DNA from 3 places in the Effusibacillus lacus genome. Region 1 is predicted to be linked to each of the others. Evidence: riboswitches for the same ligand, from Rfam matches in the RefSeq annotation. Region 1 holds a riboswitch; each other region holds the start of a gene.
The links. Region 1 has a riboswitch for cyclic di-AMP ahead of EFBL_RS08905 (APC family permease). Riboswitches for the same ligand answer to the same signal wherever they lie in the genome.

Region 1 (4,415 bases):
CGATTCCAAAACTGGCCGGGTCCCTCCGGAGCTGCAGAAACTCTTTTCTGATGATGGCCATAAACCGGTGAATCGAGAAGTTCCCGCTCATCCCCGTTCCCTGCCTTTCGCTTCCTCTTCCCGGACAAAGTGGATAAACACATCATCCAGATTGTCCTTGCCGAGTCCCTGCATCAATTCCTGCGGTGTGCCAACCGCCAGCAGCCTCCCGAAAAAAATAAACCCGATCTGATCGCAAGTGGCCGCTTCATCCATATAATGGGTGCTGACCAGCACGGTAATCCCCTGTCGCGCCATCCCATGGATGATATCCCAGAAGACACGGCGGGAAACGGGGTCCACGCCCGCAGTCGGTTCATCAAGGATGAGCAGCTCCGGTTTGTGCAGCAGGGCACAGCAGAGTGCCAAACGCTGCTTCCAGCCGCCAGACAGCGTACCGGACAGTTGTTTCTCCCGACCCGCCAGATCTGCCAGCTCGATTAACTCTTGGATGCGGACGGCTGCTTCTTTCGGTGAGAGCCCATAGATCCCCGCGTAAAAATCAAGGTTTTCCTTCACCGTAAGATCTTCGTACAAGCTGAACTTCTGCGACATATACCCGATTCGCTGTTTGATGGATTCGGAGTCTTTGACAATGTCAAAGCCCAGAACCTGCCCGCTTCCCGATGTGGGTGTCATCAATCCGCAGAGCATCCGGATGGTGGTCGATTTGCCCGAGCCGTTCGGCCCTAAGAACCCATAGATGCTCCCTTTCGGAATGGAGATGGTCACATTGTCGACAGCACGCCGATTCCCGAAGTCTTTCGTCAATCCCTCGCAGCTGATCGCATATTCCATGCCGGGTTACCTCCCATCGGCAGAGGACACGCGGATATCAGCCGGCATTCCGGGCTTTAGTTCCCCCATTCCTTCACTTAACCGGACGGTCACCGCAAACACCATTTTCGTCCGTTCCTTGGTGGTTTGCACATTCTTTGGGGTAAACTCCGCTTTCTCACTGATTCGCACGATCTTCCCGGCAAAGGATTTGTCCGGATAGGCATCCACCTGCACGGTCACTTCCTTGCCCACCTGAACCAGATTCAGGTCAGCCTCCGGAACGTACATCGTGACCTCAAGATTGGTGGGGTCCAACACGGTAAACAGCAGAGTGCCCGGCTTCACCATTTCCCCCAATTCCACATGCCTGCGCAGGATGATCCCTTTGATGGGGGAGCGAACGTCCGATTTTTCCAGTTGTTCTTTGACTTGTTCGAGCCTTGCCTGCGCCTGGTCTTTCTGGGCCAACAGATTCCGGATCGTGTATGCGGTTGAGCCCTCTTCCAGGAGGGACAATTGCGCTCTTGCCGACTTTTGCTGAGCGGACGCTGCCTGCACCTGCGCCTGCGCCGCCGCCACCTCGCCGTTGACCGCATCAATCTGCGCCAGGCCTGCCTGGTATTGGGCTTCCAACTGATTCACACGGGTCTTTGCCTGATTCAGCAGTTCTTTCTGGGTATCCCACTCTCTTTCCGATATGGCCTTGGCGGCATATAACGTCTCCGCGTTCTTGAACTGCTTCTCCTGATAGGCCAATGTTTCCCGGGCCCCGTCCAATTGGCTCTTGAGCTGCGCAACTTGTGCCTGCATCTGCTGCAAAGTGGCACTGGCCTGTTTCATTCGGGCTTTGGACTGGCTTGCCAGTGCGTCAAACTGGTTGATGGAAGCCACCGCCTGCTGAATCTGCTGGTTGCGGGTCCCCGCCTGGGCTTCTTCAAGTCTTGCCAGGGCAGCGTCCCGGGCCGCTTCCGCTTCTTTCACCTGCCAGTTTAAGATCTTGTCGTCAACTTTCGCGAGGATGGTATCGGTGGTAATCGCATCTCCCTCTTCCTTGTCCAGAGCCACGATCGTTCCGGACACCTGGGCCACCACCGGAATTTCCCTGCCTTCAATCGTTCCCGCAAAAGTCTGCTCCTCCGAACAGCCTGTCGTGACTAACAGCAAGAACACTGCCGTGGCTTTCATGATTTTGGTTCTCATCCAGACATCCTCCTCTCGCACAAAAGTGAGTAATCACTCACTTTGCAATTTTAACCTACTCTTGTTTGAGTCTCCCGTCAAGGGGGAGTTTCTGAAATATTTTAAACGGAACTTCCTTTTTTGCGTGAGCTTTCATTTTCAAGTTAAGGAATAATCAAAACAGGCTTGTATCCGTTTTCATCGTGTTTTTTGGCAATTGCAATTTATCGGATCTGGAATTATGTTCAGGGAAGATTTTCATATCGTATTACGCTGAGTCGAAAGAGCGGGGGAACCACATTTTTTGGGGTGAATCGCAGAAACTGCGTAGGGCAACTCCACTGCCCGAATCCGTCAGCTAACCCCGTAAGCGTAGCTGGAGAGGAGGAATCAACTTGAGTTTGTCATGCCTATGACTACAAGGGAAATACTACCTTTGTGGTTTTTTTTGTTCCTTGTTTTCCAAATAAACGAAATCCGAAGGAAGGTCAGTACCCATTATGACAATTGATCAGATTAAACGCTTACTAATCGGCTCGCCATTACGTACCCGGCAATTGACCCATGAAAAATTGCCCAAATGGAAAGCGTTGGCTATCTTCTCTTCAGACGCTCTTTCATCGGTGGCCTACGCTACGGAAGAGATTTTACTCGTGCTGTCCATCATCGGGATCAGTGCTTATGTTTATTCCATCCCAATTGCGATCAGCATTTTGGTATTGTTGCTTGTCGTTACCCTTTCATACCGTCAAATCGTTCATACCTTCCCCTCAGGCGGGGGAGCGTATGTCGTTGCCAGGGAGCACTTGAATATACCTTCAAGTCTAATGGCTGGTGCGGCATTGATGATCGACTATGTTTTGACAGTTGCCGTCAGCATTAGTTCCGGTGTAGCAGCGCTGATATCCGCCTTTCCCGTGTTGATTCCATGGAAAGTGGAGCTTGCTGTTTTTCTGGTGCTCACCCTTATGCTCTTGAACTTGCGGGGAATCCGTGAATCGGCCACAGTATTCGCTTACCCCACCTACCTCTTTATTTTTTCGATCTTGGTTATGATCGGTGTAGGAGGGACCCAAATCTGGAAAGAGGGCTGGCATGGTTATGAAGTCCAGGCTGCAAACCAGATCGGCGACATAGTTACATGGACAGGCGCTTTATTGTTGCTCCGCGCGTTTTCTTCAGGATGTTCCGCTTTGACAGGAGTTGAAGCGATCAGCAACGGTGTCCCGTCTTTTCGTTCTCCGGCTCCTCGCAATGCGGCCATCACCATGATGTGGATGTCTCTTTTGCTTGGGGCGATGTTTTTTGGAATTACGCTGCTGGCATATGCTTTCGGTATAGCCCCAAAAGAACATGAGACCGTTGTATCCCAAATTGCGGAGCACGTATTTGGACGGGGGCCACTTTATTACCTCATTCAAGTGGCGACAATGCTCATTCTGTTTTTGGCCGCCAATACCAGTTTTACCGGATTTCCACAGTTAACTTCCATCATTGCCCAAGACCGATTCCTTCCTCGTAATTTGGCCATGCGAGGCGATCGTCTTGTGTTTTCAAACGGGATCGTATTGTTAAGTGTGCTGTCCATTCTGCTTATTATAAGTTTTAATGGCGACACGCACGGCTTGATTCCTTTATATGCGGTAGGTGTCTTCCTGTCCTTTACCATTGCTCAATGGGGATTGGTAAAAAGATTCCTGAACGAGAAAAGCAAGAGACTATTCCGTATTGCGGTGACCGGGCTCGGAACAGTAATTACCGGACTGGTTACGCTGATCACGCTTGTTTCCAAATTTAGCGAAGGGGCGTGGATGGTCGCGTTTGCCATACCCTTGTTGGTTTGGATGTTTTATCTGATCCGAAACCATTATGACGAAATTGGCAAGGAATTACGCGTAGATCTGCACTCGCTTCCGAAGAAAGTCAAGACGAAAGTGATTATCCCGATCTCCGGAATCAGTAAAGTGGTAGCTCAATCGATTGCGTATGCAAAAGGCATTTCGGATGATGTTGTGGTCGTAACAGTCGATTTTGACGACGAACATGCAGCACAAATGCGGGAAAAGTGGGAGAAATGGAACCCGAACGTCCCATTAATTATTTTGCGTTCCCCTTACCGGACCTTGATTTCGCCGCTTTTAAAGTACATTGATACTCTTGAAAAAGAAAAAGAAGAGGATGAGTTTATTACGGTACTTGTCCCACAATTCATCGTCAAGAAATGGTGGCATGCATTATTGCACAACCAAACGGCATTGTTACTCAAAGCCGTACTGATTTATCGAAAAGATGTGGTTGTATCAACCATACCGTTTCACTTGCACCACTAATTTCCCATAAATCATTGAAAACAGGTCACTACAGGAGCCGAGGTCCATCAAGTGACCTGTTTTCGTGCATGGCCAGTTGCCCAATTA
Region 2 (9,379 bases), on a different contig from region 1:
ACGGGTAATGGAATCACTGAATACTTTCCCGCCGATAATTTTTGGCATGATCAGATACCAGGTCATGTAAGCCGGCATCAACCAGAAGTACACCAACGGATGTCCGAAGAACCACAACAGCGTGCGACTGAGAAGGACATTCACGGTGTCTACCATACCCAAGGACCAGGGAATCAACTGGAACAACACTTCAGCCGCAACCCCAAGGGTACAAATTTGCCACAATGTCATGGTTGCCACTGCGGTAAAGAGGAAAAGGGGTGAAAACTTGCCAGGGTTATTCCGTTTCCAGTTGCGATATTCGGCAAACATGCCCCAGCCGCCGATCCAGCTTCCCACAACTATCAGTGCGGCTCCAATATAGAAGAAGGGCGACGCTTTCATCGGTGCATAGAACGTAAACAGAACGGAAGCATCATTCATAAGAACGGTAATGACTCCCATTACGGTGCCAATCAACATCACCCAGAAACCAACCCAGCCAAGCTTTAATCCAAGCGGAGTCAGTTTGCCGTTTTGAACCCTTGCAATACCAGAGAACAGAAAACCTTCGATAAAGAATGTGGTGAACACCAGACCCATCAATACACCATGGGCGGTCAAGATCTGATAATAGTTAAGCCAGGTGGGCAGTGTAATCAATTGAGCTCGATCCAAGCCCTGAAGCAATCCCGCAATCGCTGCAATACCGAATCCGATAAATGCAACCAAGATATAGGAAAGGCTCAGCTTCGCCGCTTTTTGGTCCACTCTTACTTCTTGTGTCATTTGTGGTGTCACTCCTTTCCCCTTACTTTACGATAACTTTTGCCATCATCATGTGGTGAGCCGCACCGCAGTACTCGTTACACAGGATCAAGTACTCGCCCGGCTTGTCAAACGTATGGGTAACTTTGTTGACATGACCCGGTACAACCATCATGTTGACGTTTGTTCCAGGAATTTGAAAACCATGCACTACGTCTTTACTGGTGCTGATAAAAGTTACTTTCGATCCAACCGGAACTTCGATTTGATTGGGGTTATACCCGAAAGCAAACGAAACCATCACAGCTTCATATTCATTGGGTCCAACCTGTTTGAGACCTGGTTTGTCGAAGGGAGCGGTTTGTTCCACCTTTTTAGGATCTACCCTTTGAAGATCACTTGGTGGAGTCATTCCCATTGCAAACGCGTTAACAAAAAGAGCAACAATAAATGCAATAATTATTCCGCCGCCAAACATCAACCAATACTTTTCATAGCGATGAATGTGCATGCCGGAACCTCCTTTCCACTCCTTGGGCTGTTTTTAATTCCGACTCAGAAAAAGAAAGAACACACCAAGCCAACTCAGTGCGATAAAAGTGCCCAACAGCATCACCGAAGCAAAAGTGCCTTTCAGCGAAGGTTCTTTTTCCTCCGTGCCGGACTGTGGTGAAGTCGGGTTCGTGATGCGCGGTGTGGTTTCGCTCATGTCTTTTCCTCCCCTCTTATCCGTTCAAATATTTGTCAAACAAATTTATATAACTTTAATTCGAGTATAGGTTTAGAATTATTATTGCGGTATAGGGGAGTTCCCTGAAAAAACCATAGGGGAATTCCCTGATACGAAAAAAAACCTGTAAAATCAAGATTTCAAAGCAATTATGGAAATTTGTTGAATAATTAGAGGCAGACACAAAACGTTAAAAAAGCTTCTCTCGAAGCATATTCAGGAAGTTAGGGCGCAAAAAAACCGCCTGATTCGGTCAGGCGGTTTGAAGATGAATGAAGTTTGCTGTTTCAATATGTCGGATATGCGGTTAGAGACGTTTAGCTCCTATATATCGTGGGCCCCAATATGGATTATTCAACGGTACAATTTTGACTCCGGAAGAGCTTGTTGCCGAGATAAACTGGTTATCTCCTACGTAAATGCCCACATGGGAAGCGCCAGGAGCATAGGTGGTATGAAACACCAGATCCCCAGGTTGGAGCTCTGTGACAGGAGTGCCCAGCTTATAGATCTCAGCAGCTGTTCGAGGCAATTGAACACCGTTTTGGGCAAACACATAGTTTACGAATCCCGAACAATCGAACCCCTTGGGGCTTGTCCCGCCCCAAGCATAAGGAACCCCTACATATTTCTTTGCAATGTCCACGACACTGGAGACAGCGGCGGTTTGCTTTGTCTGAAAGCCGGAACGGGAGGCAAGTACGGGCGCAATCGGGGTATTTCCCTGTTTGCCCGTAATAATCAGGGCAGTCGCCGTATTCGAGTCCCAGTTGACTTTCATGCCAGCAGTCTCTGAGACAAAGCGAAGCGGCACATAGGTTCTGTTCTGCAGCAATACCGCATCTGTATCGAGCCGCACTGTTTTTCCGTTGACCTTCGCACGGTCATCTCCCGTCCGCAAGACAACCTCCATGTCGTTGTTCTTCAGGGTCACTTTAATTTCTTCGCCTTCCTCAACCCAATCAACCTTGTATCCCAACTTTTCCGATATGAAACGAACCGGAACCTGGGTTCGTTGGTGTTCGTCAATAAACGGCTGCGCGTCGGGAAATTGGACAAGCTGGTCATCCACTTGGATGTGAACGTTGTAGTCCGGTTGAGAGGAAGTCGAACCGGCCGCTTCCGCCGATGAAGACAGGAAAGTCAAAGCGGATACGGTCCCTGCAATCGTGAGGATTTTCAAAGATGCATTCACAAGCTGTTCCTCCTTTAGCCTCCGAGGTTAGTTGACGGGTTCGGGTAGAGGTACCCTATGCCAGCTAAGCAATTCACCCCATAAAAATGATCCCCCGTACCGACTGGGTCGGATTCGGCCTTATTTGTCGCTTTACAGATATTCGAGAACAACCCCTTCTTTCCTACCGTTGACGACAATCCAATTTATGGTAACGGCCGCTCCCTCCACTCATTCCCTGCCTTCAGTTAGATGCCACCTGCAAAAGGTAAGCAAAAATAGCACTGTATTCCAGGCTTATTTTTGAGGATTCAAAGGTACTCCCAGAAATAGGACTGTTTTTCAGCCCTATATGCTACTTCTGGTTTACTCACCTTGAGAATCCCCTGAATAAGACTGAAAATCAGCTCTATTTCTGAAGCGACAAACAAAAAATAAAAAATAAGGCTGACACTCAGCCTTATTTCCACAATAGATGCATTATGTAAACTTTTATTGCATTAAATACCCCAAAGCGGTTTCCGCCGTGTCTTTCCCCTGTTGAATGCAATCGGGCACACCGAGTCCCTTGTAGGCAGCGCCTGTGAAAAAAAGGCCAGGGTATTCTTTGGCAACTTCCTTCTCGAAAGCGGCCAACCGTTCAAGATGACCCACCGTATACTGCGGCATTGCCTTTCGCCAGCGGGTAATCCTCACAAAAATCGGTTCCGCTTCAATGCCCATCGAATCTTTCAGATCCCGCTTCACCTTCTCCAGAATCGATTCATCCGGTTCGTCGACGATATCTTCGTCTCCCGCACGGCCTACATAACAACGCATCAGAACTTTGTCCGGCGGGGCGGTATGCATCCACTTGGAAGAAATCCAGGTACAGGCCGTTATGTTCCGGCCTTCTTTCTTGGGAACCACAAACCCGGTACCATCAAGCGGATACGGAACGTCGGCGGCATGAAACGCCAACAGGACGTTGCCGACGGAAACATAAGGGATCTTCTCCAACAGTACCAAAGACGGAAACGACTGGGGCAAAACCCTGGCAGCATCGTAAGCCGGAGTGGTCACAATCACCGCATCCGCCTGAAACGTTTCCCCGTTCTCCGTCACGACTCGATACAATGCAGTACCGCCAGCAGCCTCATCCGTTTCTTTTTTAATCTCGCGAACCGCGGTCGAAGTATGGATCAATCCACGGCCAATCTCATCCGCCAGTTTGTTGACCATTTGCACCAGGCCGCCGCGCAGCCCGAAAAACATCGTAGTAACCAGCGGCTTTCGATCGGGAGAACCGGTTCCGGAGGAAGAGGGTGCTATGCCTTCTTCCGATTTCGGTTGCGGAACGGATTTCGCCGGGGCACTGCCCGCTTTCGCCTGCTTTGCCTGGGCCAGCATGCCGAGAATCAAACTGCCGTATTTTTTCTCCATCTGTTCAAACTGCGGATAGGTGGCACGCAAGCTCAGATTCCGGGTACTGCCTGCATAGATGCCGGCCAGCAGCGGTTCCGCCATCTGGTCCACCACTTCATCCCCCAGCCTGCGGGCCAGAAAACCTCCCAGCGATTGATCGCCGGAAGGTTTGCTGCGGGGGATCAGCAGATCCATGGCTGCACGGATTTTGCCTGATATCGTAAGCAGCCCGGTTGTGGCAAACGGAACGAACTGGGTAGGGATTCCAACGTTGAGCCCCGCCGGTATCCGATGCAGTTTTCCCTCATGCAGAATGTATGTCTTTTTGTTGTTTGGATTCGTCCCCACAATATCACCGGTCAGTCCCAGGTCACGGCACAGGTTCAATGCCGCCACCTTGCGGGCCAACAGAGCATCCGGCCCCTTCTCCATCACAAAACCTTCATGGATCTCTGTCGAGATTTTGCCCCCGAGCCGGTTGTCCCTCTCAAACAGAAGAACCCGCAAAGGGATCCCCTTTTCACGGGCTTGCTTTTGCAAATAATAAGCGGTGGTCAGACCGGTGATCCCGCCGCCGATCACGATGACCGTTTTGTCAGTCATGTCGATCATTCCTTTGCTGCATGTTGTCGCACCACAGTTGCCAGTGCCCGCAGGAAGTCCTCGTCTGCATTGAGCATGGCGGTCCGCACGAGTTTGATTCCCACCTCTTTCGCTAAGGCCTGGGCTTCGATGTCAATGTCGTACAGAACCTCTAAATGATCTGCTACAAATCCAAATGGACATATCACCACATTGTCTGTTCCCTGTTCTGCCAGTTCCCGTAAGACATCCAGGATATCGGGACCCAACCAGGGTTCCGGGGTCCGTCCTGCGCTCTGCCATGCAGTTCCCCAGTTGGAATGTCCGGCCCGCTGCGCGATGGCTGCTGCCGATTCCCTGATCTGATCCGGGTATGGGTCATTCATCTTGAGGATTCGTTCCGGCAAGCTGTGGGCTGTGAAAAGCACTTTGACCCCGGGTCTTTCCGCTTCTGAAAAATGGGACAGTGCATCCCGCAAACGCCTTTCCATGGCATCGAGATACAGTGGCTGCAGATGCCATTGACGTACATAGTGAATCCGGGGTCCGCCGTACTGCTCAACCCCTTTTTCCGCCGCTTCGATATATTTGGCAATGCTCATCGTGGAATAGTGCGGGGCAAACACAAAGCCGACCGCTTCCCGGATACCGTCTTCCACCATTTGCCTGACTGCGTCCTCCACAAACGGCGCGATGTGCTTTTTCCCGCTATACATACGATAGGTAACGCCGTCTCCATTGCCGTTCAGAATCCGGCCCAGGCCTTCAATCTGGTCATCCGTAATCTTGTTCAGCGGGGATACGCCACCGATGGCCTGATAGCGGTCAATCAAATCCTGCAGCAGTTCCGGCTCCGGCTTGCGTCCGCGACGGATGTGTGTGTAATACTCTTCCACCTGGTCCAGGTTGCGGGGAGTACCGTAATCCATTGCCAGAACTCCAACAATGCGGTTGCTCATATCCTCACCTGCACCTCTATTTCAACTTGGAAACGCTGTATTGATGAACGAATTCCGTCAGCTTCCGCAGGGTTTCCCCTTGCACTTCCGGGAAGATGCCGTGTCCAAGGTTAAAGATATATCCCGGATGGGCCATTCCCATATCCAGTATTTCCTTTGCTTTCTGTTCGATGACAGGCCAGGGGGCCAACAGCAGCGCCGGATCCAGATTGCCCTGCAGCGCAAACCCGGTTCCCACACGTTCCCGTGCCGAATCAAGCGGCACTCTCCAATCGACCCCAATTACGCTGACCGGAAGCTCCTTCCAAACGGTAAGCAGTTCCCCGGTGTTGATGCCGAAGTAGATGGTCGGGGCATCGATTTCCTTGAGCGCTTCAAAGATTCTCTTCATGGTTGGAAATACATACTGCCGGTAGTCACTTGGCGAGAGGCTGCCGATCCAGCTGTCAAAGATCTGGACCGCCTGGGCTCCTGCCGCCACTTGCCCCTTCATATATGTAATGATCATGTCTCCAAGCTTGTCCATCAGTGCGTTCCATACTTCAGGCGCTGAGTACATCATTTGCTTGGTCTTGTAATAGTTCTTGGATGGACCGCCTTCGATCATATAGCTGGCAAGGGTAAACGGCGCTCCTGCAAAGCCGATCAGCGGGACTTCCAGTTCCCGTTTGAGAATGCGGATCGTCTCCATGGTCTTCGGCAGGTCGCCTTCCGGATCCAGTTCCCTGAGACGGGTAACGTCTGCCATTTCTTTGATCGGATTCGCGATGACAGGACCGTACCCGCCCTTAATATCCACATCAACCCCCATGGCTTTGACAGGGATCATGATATCGGAAAACAAGATGGCAGCATCTGTGTTCAACTGTTTGACCGGCAAAATCGTCACTTCGGCACATACGTCCGGAATCTCGCAGATTTCCATCAGACTGTACTTCTCTCGGACTTTACGGTACTCGGGTTGATAGCGTCCCGCCTGCCGCATGTACCAGACAGGGATGTGTTCCACCGGCTGTTTCCTGCATGCTCGCAAAAAAGTATCATTAAATGCCATAGTTTCACCACTTTACCACTTGTTAGAATCACTTCAGTTATACCGCAAATCACCTTTCGGAGGCAAATGAACTTCTTGTGAAGACACCTTTCTCCCAAATCATTGGATGCGTCTTCACAGTATGGTATACTAATTCCCGAATGACATAGAAGGAGTGAAAGCCGACATGGGTGAATTCTTACATACACTGGACGGATGGTATGTCCTCCACGATTATAGAACTGTTGACTGGGCAAGCTGGAAAGCCCTCCCACGGGAAGAGCGGCAGGCTGCAGTCGATGAATTGCTTACCCTGATGCGCGGATGGCAATCGATTGAGGAGAAGAAAGAAGGAAGTACTGCTGCGTTCACCATCGTCGGGCAAAAGGCGGATCTGCTGTTCATGAACCTCCGCCCCACTTTGGAAGAACTGGGCGAACTGGAGACAGCCCTGAACAAAACCCGGTTTGCCGAGTTCCTGATTCCGGTCTACTCTTATGTATCCGTTGTGGAACTGGGCAACTACCTTCCGAAAGAAGGGGTCGATCCTTATGCGGACCCGGTCATTCAAAACCGCCTCTACCCCATTTTGCCCAAGATGAAAAATGTTTGTTTCTACCCGATGAACAAAAAGCGGGAAGGCAATGACAACTGGTACATGCTGTCTCTCGAACAACGCCGCGATCTGATGCGGGCCCACGGTCTGACCGGACGCAAATATGCGGGCAAAATTGTCCAGATCATCTCCGGTTCCACCGGCCTCGATGACTGGGAATGGGGCGTCACGCTCTTCTCCGACGACCCGCTCGAATTCAAAAAGATTGTAACGGAGATGCGCTTCGACGAAGTCAGCGCCCGCTTCGGCGAATTCGGCGAATTCCTGGTTGGAACGCGGATTGACGGGGAACAGCTGGCAAAATATCTGGAAGTGTGAGGGGACAAACTGTTTTTGTTACGGAGTGATTCTTTATGAAGAAAATCGAGGCTATCATCCGTCCGGAGAAACTGCAGGATGTGATATCGGAACTGCGTGAAGTGGGTATCACCGGTTTTACCGTGATTCAGGCACAAGGACGGGGCCAACAAAAGAATTCTACCGGGGTGTACCGTGGCCACACCTACTCCATAAACCTTCATCCAAAACTCAAAATGGAGATTGTCGTCTCTGATTCCTTCGTGAAACCGGCCATTGACGCCATAATCAAAGCTGCCCAAACGGGTGAAATGGGAGACGGAAAAATTTTTGTCTACCCTGTACAGGAAGCCTACAACATTCGTACCGGAAAAATTGATGAAACCATCGACGAATTAAAGTAACGATTTCCCTCTGGCAGCAGAGGGATATTTTTTTTATAATTTATGTCATATAATATAACATATAATGTTGACAAACATAACACTAATTGTATACTAGAACTAATTGATCACTAAAAAGGGGGTTGTTCCAATGGATGTAACAACCGGTTTAAATACCATATGGGTGATACTTGCCGCTGCCATGATCATATTCATGGAGGGGGGGTTCAGTTTGCTGGAAGCGGGTTTGGTCCGAACCAAAAACGCTGTCAATGTCACAATGAAAATCTTTGTCGACCTGACATTCGGCGCCTTGGCATTCTATGCGATAGGTTACGCCCTCATGTTTGGAGCGGATTGGCTGGGGCTGATCGGCCTTCAGTTCAACGCAACCAGCGAAGGAACAACCCCTAACGGTTTGCCATTGTCAGCGGTTGTCCTGTTTCAGATCGCCTTTGCCATGGCTGTAGCCTCCATCATCTCGGGGGCCGTAGCGGAACGGATGAAATTCCCGGCTTATATTGTCATTGTGATACTGGTTTGTGGGCTGCTGTACCCAATTTCCGGCCATTGGGTATGGGGCGGCGGATGGCTCCAGCAGTTGGGCATGAAGGATTTCGCCGGGTCAGCGGCCATACATGCAATGGGTGGTTTCGCCGCACTGGCCCTGGCCATGATTCTCGGTCCAAGAAAGAATCGCTTCAACAAAGACGGCAGCGCGAATGTCTTCGCGCCGAGCAATATTCCCTTGGCTTCCGCCGGCGGCTTTATCCTTTGGTTCGGCTGGTTTGGATTTAATGCGGGAAGTACTTTAAATGCACTGGACGCCAACTTGTCCAGCATTGCTCTTAATACGTTCCTGGCTGCAGCAGCAGGCGGAGCTTCCGCCATTCTCTTCAGTATGGCTCGCTTTAAAGCGGCGGACCCAAGTATGGCGATCAACGGCTCCCTGGCGGGGTTGGTGGCCATTACCGCCGGATGTGCGTTTGTGGGACCCAAATCAGCCATTCTGATTGGTCTGATTGGCGGGGTTCTCGTAATTCTGGCAACTGGTTGGATTGACAAGTTGAAAGTGGACGACCCCGTAGGGGCTGTTGCGGTACATGGATTCAACGGGGTTTTTGGCACTTTGGCGGTGGGTCTGTTTGACCTGAGTGAGGGTCTGTTGACAACCGGCAATACGGATCTGCTTCTGATTCAGTTGTTAGGTGTTGGGGTCGTTTCCGTGTGGGGATTCGGTTCCGCATATCTGGTGGGGCAACTGATCAAGAGGACCATCGGAATCCGGGTGACGGCTGCCGAAGAGGAACAAGGCCTTGATATCGTGGCACATGGCATTCCCGCATACAACGAACTGGAGAGATTCAGCGATGCGAATCCGGTTCCCGGCTTCCATGTCCCGGTTCCCGAACCGAGTCCCAAACCGGTCTTGCAGGAGTAGTGATACGCCCCAG
Region 3 (9,379 bases), on a different contig from region 1:
TGCTGGGTGTCGGACTGGTTCTGAACGTGGGCTACAGGCGAAAGAAAATCAAATTTTAAAAAGAATATCCTTGTCTGAATGCGAATAGGATATACCACCGTCGTTATGGACAAGGAGGTATGACCGTGTCGAAATTGCCGAACGATGATCTGCAGGATCCCATGTTCCCGCCTCCCTCTCACCCGGTGTTTCAAGGCATACGTGAACAGGAGGGAAGAGCCGGCTCATCCCGGCCTTATTTCCGGGGAGCCCGCACGGAGGACAGAGGTTACGGATATTATGGACGACCGGGCTCTTCAAGGTGGGACGGGCCTTGGGGCGCCTATCGGGGGTACAAGCAATATGACGACTATGAGGAACGTGAGAACAGCCGCATTGTGGGGCAAATCATTGGCGCTGTCCTCTTGCTGCTGATTTCCTATGTGTCAGTCCATTCGAGCCATCCTCTTGCGGAACGAGCACAGCAAGTGTTGAAAACAGTCATGACCAGAGAGACCGATTTTTCAACTGTTACCAACTGGATGGCAACCCACTTGGGCGCTTCCAACCTGTCAATCCCGGTTTCCGGCAAGCCGTCTGAGGGTGAAGAAATGGTTTATGTTCTGCCGCTGACCGATTTTAAAGTCACCGCTTCTTTTGATGCCAACCAGCATCCTGCCGTGCTGTTGGAGACCTCTCCGGGATCGGAAGTCAGAACGGTAGCCAAGGGAGAAGTCAAAACCTATGACAAAAACGACAAATACGGGATCTATGTGATTGTGGAACATGGCGGTGATGCCGGACAAACATTGTACGGGAATCTGGAATCGGCCAGTGTGAAACCCGGGGACTGGGTCTATACCGGACAGGTGATCGGAAAAACCGGAAAACAAGTCCCGTCCGATTTGTACTTTGCCCATTATGTCAAGAACAGGCCGGTTGATCCGCAGGGCATTCTGGACCGGGCAAGGCGGTAACTGTGAGAAGCGTAATGTGGCCGGGGATGAAATGGAAGGTTCATCCCCTTTTTGTTGTGCTGATGGCAATGTCTGCCTGGACTCCGTATTTTGGACAAATGCTGTTGCTGTTTGCCACCGTCCTGCTCCACGAACTCGGACATGTGGGGGCGGCCCTGCTCTTTGGATACCGGGTAAAAGACATAACCATCCTGCCCTTTGGGGGAGTCGCACGATTGGAGCATGGCTCGCTGGGATGGCAGCCCCGGCATGAGGCAATCATTGCATTGGCAGGGCCTTTTATCAATTTTGTGCTGCTGTTTCTGGTCATATTCCTTTCCGGTATCGGAAGTTTGTCCGACAGTGTGAGTTCTTTTCTGATTCAGATCAACTTATCCCTTGCGTTCTTTAATTTGTTGCCCGCACTCCCTCTTGACGGGGGAAGGATTCTGCGGGCAGCTCTGGCGCGGACGCTTGGGTTCCGGAAGGCTACGGGGGTGGCGATAGGCATGGCCTTCATTCTTTCAGCAGTTTTGCTGATAACGGGGCTGCTCGCTTTATGGGCCGGGTTTGTCCAGGCGGGAATGGTCACCTTGGGGGTGTTTCTGTTTGTGTCCGCATGGCAATTGCGCAGACAGCTCTATTACGACACCATTCGGTTTCTGGATACGAAACGCCGCCAGCGGAACAAGCGGCCTTTGCCCGTCAGGTCGCTGGCGGCTACGGCTGATACGCCGCTGATCAGGGTGTTGGCCCAATTCGCCCCGGATGCTTATCATGTTGTATACATCCGTGGTGGGCAAGACCATCATTTACGAATTCTGACAGAAGAAGAACTGTTGGAAGCCGCAATGAAACCGGGTGGAATCCGGCTGCCGCTGGGGCGAATTTTTGCAGAATAGCAAGATTTGTGTCCCCTTCTTCTGGGTCGTCCGCCCCTTGTCAGGGAGGTGCGGAGTGTGTTACGGTTACCTATACAGGAACTTTCCGGTCCTCGGAGGGGATAAGAATGCTAAGCCTATGCGCTGTCTGCGAGTTGCGTGAGTATGACCTGTTTGAAGGGGTCGAACAGAAAGAATTGGACCAGCTTGGCAAGGGCAGTCAACCGGCTGTCGTGCCGAAGCGAAATTATATTTTTACACCTGACGAACCAAGCAATGCGGTATACCTGTTGAAGAAAGGACGGGTTCGCATTTCCAGGCTGTCCGATACAGGCAAGCAGTTTACCCTGGTTACTCTGGAACCGGGTGCGATCTTCGGAGAAAGTGCGTTGTTTGGCGACGAGCCCCGCAAATATTATGCGGAAGCGCTGGATGATGCCTATATCTGCAAGATTGACAAGAAAGTGTTTGAAGAGATTGTTTCCCGCAACCCCAAGGTATCACTGCGGCTGGCCCAGATTGTGGAACAGCGGCTGGAGGAAGCCCAGGAGCAAATTGAGAATCTGGTGTTCTACGATGTCCAAACCCGTCTTGCCCGACTGCTCCTGAAGCTGGCAGACCTGCACGGGGAACGGGTTCCCGGCGGTGTCAAGATCGGGATCAGGCTCACCCACGAAGATATGGCGAGCCTGATCGGATCCACCCGGGAAACCACCAGCAAAATTCTCAACGAATTTAAGGCCGCAGGCCATATCGACGTGGAGAAAAGGCAAATCATATTGCTTGACCAGAAAGCGCTGGCCGACATGCAATAAGACAGGTTGAAGACCGGGCAAAGAAATGCCCGGTTTTTTTCATATTTGCAAAGAGGGAATTTGTATGATTTTGTCGAAACAGATAGGAGGGAAAATTTCCCTTCTTTTCTATTTTGTTTCCAAAACCATACTTCATATAAAGGGAGAGGACAATACGGCATGACGCAGAAATGGAAAGCACTCGTATCAAGCCTTCTGGTATTCCTGTTGTTGTTTGCCTCCGCATCTTTTAACACGGCAGCTGCCAATGAGGCCAACAATTTCAGGGATCTTGGGGCAAGTCACAATTGGGCGCTGAAAGACGTTGCAAAGATGTCATTAAGACAGATCATTCAGGGGGACGGGAACGGCAACTTCCTTCCGGACCAGTATGTGTCCCAGGAACAAGCGGTCGCCATGGTGATTCGGGCATTGGGATTGAAAGGGGAAGTCGATCAATACGATCCGGCCGCCTATCAATTGCAGTACCGCAACGTGTCAAACTGGGCAAAACCTTATGTCGCCATAGCAGATCGGTATCGACTGTTGAGATGGGAAGAGGAAAGCCGGTTTGACGGTATCTCTGCCGCATCGAGGGAATGGGTGGCTCAACTGCTTGTACGGATGATCGACAAAGAGGATGATGTCAGCCAGTACAGCCAGACGGCAAGCAGCTTTGCCGATACGGACAAGATTCACGCTTGGGCACTGGATTATGTGAAACTTGCCTCTTCCGATGCCTATGGATTGATAAAGGGCATACCCAACGCTAACGGAACGGTGAATTTTAACCCCCTGGATTTTGTCACCCGGATCCAGCTGGCAGCGCTGATCAGTCGGGCAGAGCCGTTTCTGACGGTCCATCGTGACACCGAATTGCAAGGAGATATCGTATCGGTAACCGGAAATCAGATGGTTGTCCAGACTTCCGCAGGGCTTCAAACGGTTACTCTCACTTCAGGCACCCTGGTATTCAAGAATGACAGACAGGCGAATGCCGCAAGTCTGGAACCCATGCAACCGGTTCTGGTGATTGGCAAGCCGACTGCAGCCTATATTGAAGTCCTGGACGAGTCTCGACGGGTGGAAAAAGTCAGCGGGACTCTTGTGAAGGTATACAAAGACCTGAAAGCGATTGCGCTGTCCGACAGTTCCAACAACCTGAAAACCTATGAACTGAGTGAACAGGCAACTTATCGTTCTATAGACGGAACTTTAACTTCTTTTGACGGGCTCTCGGAAAACGATACGGTGGAACTGACGATCCTCCGGGGGAAAGTGATTTCCGTTTACCGGTTGGCAGGTGGAACATCGACCACAAACGCGGGAATTATCTATGAGTGGGACCAGGCCAATGGTCTGTTGACCCTGCAAAAGCTGTCCGGCACTCCACAAATCTATCGGATCGGTTCTGCGGTAACGGTCACCTATCCGGACAACCGTACCACGGGACTGAATGACTTGTTCAAAGGCATGGAAGTTGAATTGACAGTTCTGGACAACGTGGTATCTAAGATTCATGTCAAGACGATTGTGGAAGAGGGAACGGTCATATCCCTGTCGTCTGACAAATCGATCCTGACTTATGAAAAGAATGACGGGACACCCAGCGTACGAAAAATCGCGGCGGATGCCACGATCAAGTATGGCAGTGGCGCGACGGCCCTCCTGTCCGATCTGCAGGAAGGCGACAAGATCGTCATTCATATTGCCGATAACGGTATCAAGAGCCTGACAATCAGCAATCGAACCGGGCAATCTGTTGGCGAGCTGTCTGATTTGTATATTGAAGGGACAGTGGTAAGCCTTGACGAGAACGCCAAAACCCTTGTCCTGAAAGACAACAGCGGGGAATTGAAATCTTACGAATACGACACCCTGCCGGAGCTGTATGTCAATGGAGAATCCGACCCGACTCTTGCTGATATCAAGAAGGACATGAAAGCCAAAATTCAGCTTTTCGACGACAAGATTGTCTATATTGAAGTGGACAACCGGATTGAAGGAACGGTTGTGCTGATTGATCCCGACAGACGAATCATGACTCTGGCACTGGATGGCAACACCCAGAAAAATTACTTTGTGGACAGCGACTATGACGTGAACATCAAGGACGAAAGCAGCGCCGACCTGTCTGATCTTGAACGAAACGATTATGTCCGGGTGGAACTGACCGAGACAAACAAGATCAAGGAAATTGATGTAAAAAGAGAACTGGAGTACAAAGTGACCGACGTGTCTACCAGCAGCAAGCGCCTTCGGGTGGAGGACGACGATGGCAACAGCGAAAGCTTGTATATCTATTCCGATGTTCGCTTGACTGTTCCCGGTATCAACAATCCCAAGGTAGATGATGTAAAGGAAGATGACCTGGTCAAAGCCACTTATTTCGGGAATGAACTGAAAGCGGTGGAAGTGCTTCCGGTAACCCGCGGTTTCATCACGAGCATAAACACCGCCAGAAACGAAGTTGCCGTGAAAAAGTTTGACGGTTCCACAACCACCATCACCTTCGGCAGTGAAGATACCGTCAAGGTAAACTCCCAATCCTACAGCCAGATCAACAGCCTGGCGGCGGGTGACCGGATTGAAGTCCGTTTCTCTCTGGGCAACAAGAAGATATTTGACGTCATGCAGAAGCTCGAAGGAACATTTTCTTACGTCAGCGACAGCGACTATCTCTATCTGATCGAAAGCGCAACCAGATACAAACTCGCCGAAAATCCGTACATCCATAAAGCAGATACTGGCTTGACCCTTCGCAATCTTAGCAAATATGACAAGATTGCCATCTATCTGTTGGATGATGTAGTCTACGAAATTGAGAAAACCAATTAATAGAGCGGAAAAACGGTTCCTGACCCGCAGGAACCGTTTTTTAGTAAAAATAGGCTGGAAGACCTACGTTTAGTAAGATAGCAGACTATTGAATTCCGACAGCATTCGTGCTATTTTTTAGAATGTGTGATAGTTTTTAGCATTTAATAGAAATCTTGCCGAATCTGACCATGAGTCAGTACGGGGGACCTGTAATTTGGGGTGAATCACCAAGAGTGTAGGGTACCCTCTTACCCGAACCCGTCAACTAACCTCGGAGGCATCAGGAGGAATCGATTTGAACAGGTTTTGGAAAGCTTTTGTGTTTGCGGGAGCACTTCTGTTTGCATCCGCGACCGTCTCTCATGCTGAAGCTGCGTCCAAGTACGGGGACAAGACACTGGAGAAAGAAGTCGAGGGACAAGAGGTCGCCACCCTGCAGCAGGACTTGCGAATTCTGGGGTACTTCAAATATCCGACCAATACCGGTTACTATGGAGAAATTACGGAAGCTGCCGTAAAAGCCTTCCAAAAAGACAATGCGCTTGAGCAGACAGGCAAGGTCGACCCTGACACCACCGGAAAGAAGATCGCGGAGTTGGCTGCCAAGAAGCTGGAAGAGATCCAGAAAAATTCCGGCGCGTTGCTGGAAACGGCAAAAAGCCTTGTGGGAGTTCCCTACGCCTGGGGAGGAACCACTCCTTCCGGATTTGACTGTTCAGGGTTTGTCAGGTATGTGTTCTCACAAAAAGGAGTCGATCTGGCTCGCACGTCCCATGACATGTACAAGCAAGGGACTGCCGTCACGGATCTGCAGCCGGGAGACCTGGTATTTTTTGCAACGTATGATTCAGGAGCTTCCCATGTAGGAATTTATCTCGGGGACGGACAATTCATATCCTCTACCAGTTCCCATGGGGTGAAGATTGACAGTTTCAGCAGTTCCTACTGGGGTCCTCGCTACTTGGGAGCAAGAAGAATATAGAAGAATATAGCTGTGAGCCAGCCTGTGCAGGCTGGCTTTCTCGTTCCATCGGGCCGGCTCCTGCCGTTAATCAACGTTCCAATTTTTTGAACTGCGTTGAGTCACAGGAAACCTCTTTTTGTCCTGCCACATACACTGCTAGGGAAACTTTCCAGAAGGGGACCGATGCATGTGGACATATGTATGGATTGCCATCATCAGTTGGTTTGTTTCCTACCTCCTCCTTTCGACAGCCCGCTTTTACAATCATTTGCTTGCAGACATCCTGCCGGAATTGGCGGAGGAATACCGGCACACCATTCAGTTTGACATCATCTGTTCAATCCTGGGGAGCCGGATGCTTCGAATTGCGCTTGTGATTCCCATCGCCTTCCTTTGCACCTTTATCATTCTGCCCTATGATCTGGCGAAACTCTGGAATTGGATGGAACTTCAGATTTCCCGTCTCCTGGGGAAGCGGACGTTATGAAAGCCATGGGCTGTACCTGGCAGATGATCTGCCTGAGGGTACAGCCCCCTCCCTTTTGTTCCCTATTTTGTTTGCTCGAAGCCAAAAAGTCTGCGAAACGGCCACCACCAAGGATCCCTTCTGACGGGAGTCCGTCTCCCCTCGGGCGGTGCCATTTCCTGTGACTTTATCTGCGCTTGCCGTACAGCTTCGGTTACATTAATCAATCCCCTTCCGTAATAGGGATCCGGTCCAGACGGCCCTACATCAGTGGCGGTCCGCAAAATGATGTCCCGAACTTGGGCGGACGACAGATCGGGGTTCATGGAGCGGATCAGTCCGGCCAGTCCGGCTACATGAGGGGAGGCCATTGAGGTTCCCGACATCGCTGCGTACCGATAATCCGGGAACGTGCTGGCAATAGACACCCCCGGCGCGGCGACTCCGGCATGAGAACCGTAATTGGAGAAGGTTGCACGTTTTGTATCCTGATCCACAGCTGTAACCGCCAGAACTTCCGGGTAGGCGGCAGGGTAGCTGGGCTGGTCGGTGTCGTCATTGCCCATGGCGGCCACCACCAGCGCATCCTTGGATACGGCGTACTGAATCGCTTGATGCAGATAGCGCGAGTCCTCATATTCACCAAGCGACAGATTGATCACTTTGGCTCCATGATCGGCTGCCCACCGGACTCCGTCCGCAATGTCAAAGACGGTGCCTGTTCCCTCGGCGTCCAGTGCCTTGACGGGCATTACCCTCGAATTCCAGTTCATTCCGGCTACGCCCTCGACGTTATTGGTTCGGGCAATGATCACACCTGCCACATGGGTGCCGTGCCCATTGTCATCGACCGGCCGGTTGTCGTCTGCGATCATGTTGTGACCTTCCACCAATTGACCGGCAAACTCCGGATGATCCAGATCAATTCCCGTATCTACAACCGCTATGATAGTGCTGGGAATGCCCGTTGTAGCCTGCCAGGCATTTTCAATCTTGATTTGCGGGAAATTCCACTGATACTTTTGGTACAGCCGGTCATTTGGCAGTTCGTTCTGCCTGAGAATCCTGTTAGGTTCGACCATCCGAACGCCCATTTTCTGAAAATAGGCTATCAGCTGATCCGTCGACTTGGTGTTTGAACGAAAAACAAAGGTAGGCATGGTATTTCGCCTTACAATAACACCATCGATCTCCTTCTGGATTCTTGATAAAGTTGCCGCATCCGGTTCTCTGTCAAATTGGACAACCACTTCGTTTCGTTTGGAGATGGTCCTGATGTCTTCCGATTTGGATCGCACCTGAACCGACGAGGTATTCCATTTGGTGCCGTCCACCGCCTGAGTAACAGGTTGTCCGGATGAGGAATGGGATTTCTCCGGATGAAACAGGATCCGGTCGCCATCCTGTGTATTCAGTTGGGTAATCGTACCCATTTGGTTGTCCACCTGATCCGCTACAGAACGGAGAAAGCCCATTTGCACCTCCGCGGCCAGGACGGAAGCGATTTGTGAACCGTTCAGAACCGGAACGGCAAGTGACATCAGCAGCTGGTCTTTGCCGCCATGCCCTTCGTAAAGATCGGATACATAGAACTGTCCAGACTTCTTGAGGCCGTTTACGCTTTCTTTCAGATACTGCGGCTTTGCCGCTGAGCCATGGGAAAATGTTTGTCCGTCGGCGGTCTGCAGCATCATGGCGCGAAATTGAGGGTGTTCCTTCATGGCATTTCGGATGAGCTGCTGCTTTTGGTTTTGATCTGCAGCATGTTCCAATTGGTTGGCCAGGTGTTGCAGGGCAAACCGGCAGTCCCTCACACACAAAGCGGTGGTAATCGCCATATCCTGGGCCGCGATCTGGGCCCGGCTTTGGGGACCGGTCACCTGTGCCCGTATGTCCCTGTTTTTGTTGTTCATGATCCGGGGATTCTGTGAGCCCGGATCGCTGCTGATCCGCTGCTGATTCTGGAGCGGCTGGTTGAAAGGACGCGAGCCAAAAACTGCAGTCATCGTGAGCAGAAGCGCCGCGACGACTCCTCCCAAAACATATCGTCTCATCAAATTCCTCCTTGACGTAAACGCGAATATAACCGATTCCCGTATCTTATTCTGTCACTGGAAGAGGAAAGCAAATCGTTAAATTTTTCTTGTCGGGGGGGCACATACTAGAACGAGCACTGAACTAGGGGGAAACGGGGAGGTCCTTGATGGCGCTGCATCTGTTTTTTTCCTGGCTGCTGACCGGGGCTGTTTTCGTATTCACACCCCCTGTGTTTGACGGGGATGCGGAGACAGCCCGGAACTACCTGAACACCATCGCAACAATACTGGCCACAATTTTCACCCTGTCCATATCGATTGTCATGGTGGCCATTCAGATGACCGCAAGCAAGTACACACACAGAATTCTGGATTTCTATGTGCGGTTTCCTTATAACATTTCCCTGTTCTCCTTTTATCTGCTGACTATCTTTCATGCCATCTACATGCTTTCCAAGATGCGCGAACTGGACAACGGGCTTG

Region 2: linked by a shared signal. The riboswitch ahead of EFBL_RS00625 (C40 family peptidase) and the one ahead of EFBL_RS08905 (APC family permease) in region 1 are both predicted to bind cyclic di-AMP.
Region 3: linked by a shared signal. The riboswitch ahead of EFBL_RS11070 (C40 family peptidase) and the one ahead of EFBL_RS08905 (APC family permease) in region 1 are both predicted to bind cyclic di-AMP.

The regions. Positions count from the first base shown of each region.
Region 1 covers NZ_BDUF01000046.1:43,283-47,697, reverse strand. The annotation lists gene EFBL_RS08915 (ABC transporter ATP-binding protein) at 88-837, opposite strand; gene EFBL_RS08910 (HlyD family secretion protein) at 844-2,019, opposite strand; cyclic di-AMP (ydaO/yuaA leader) riboswitch at 2,260-2,387, shown strand; gene EFBL_RS08905 (APC family permease) at 2,505-4,328, shown strand.
Region 2 covers NZ_BDUF01000003.1:86,803-96,181, forward strand. The annotation lists gene EFBL_RS00610 (b(o/a)3-type cytochrome-c oxidase subunit 1) at 1-768, opposite strand, end outside; gene EFBL_RS00615 (cytochrome c oxidase subunit II) at 791-1,258, opposite strand; gene EFBL_RS00620 (cytochrome c oxidase subunit 2A) at 1,292-1,456, opposite strand; gene EFBL_RS00625 (C40 family peptidase) at 1,785-2,672, opposite strand; cyclic di-AMP (ydaO/yuaA leader) riboswitch at 2,674-2,802, opposite strand; gene hemG (protoporphyrinogen oxidase) at 3,144-4,658, opposite strand; gene hemH (ferrochelatase) at 4,664-5,596, opposite strand; gene hemE (uroporphyrinogen decarboxylase) at 5,613-6,650, opposite strand; gene hemQ (hydrogen peroxide-dependent heme synthase) at 6,817-7,563, shown strand; gene EFBL_RS00650 (P-II family nitrogen regulator) at 7,599-7,946, shown strand; gene EFBL_RS00655 (ammonium transporter) at 8,077-9,366, shown strand.
Region 3 covers NZ_BDUF01000057.1:107,444-116,822, reverse strand. The annotation lists gene EFBL_RS21880 (FtsW/RodA/SpoVE family cell cycle protein) at 1-59, shown strand, start outside; gene EFBL_RS11090 (M23 family metallopeptidase) at 126-956, shown strand; gene EFBL_RS11085 (M50 family metallopeptidase) at 983-1,837, shown strand; gene EFBL_RS11080 (Crp/Fnr family transcriptional regulator) at 1,945-2,631, shown strand; gene EFBL_RS11075 (S-layer homology domain-containing protein) at 2,791-5,448, shown strand; cyclic di-AMP (ydaO/yuaA leader) riboswitch at 5,595-5,725, shown strand; gene EFBL_RS11070 (C40 family peptidase) at 5,726-6,412, shown strand; gene EFBL_RS11065 (hypothetical protein) at 6,582-6,881, shown strand; gene EFBL_RS11060 (S8 family serine peptidase) at 6,944-8,914, opposite strand; gene EFBL_RS11055 (DUF2254 family protein) at 9,064-9,379, shown strand, end outside.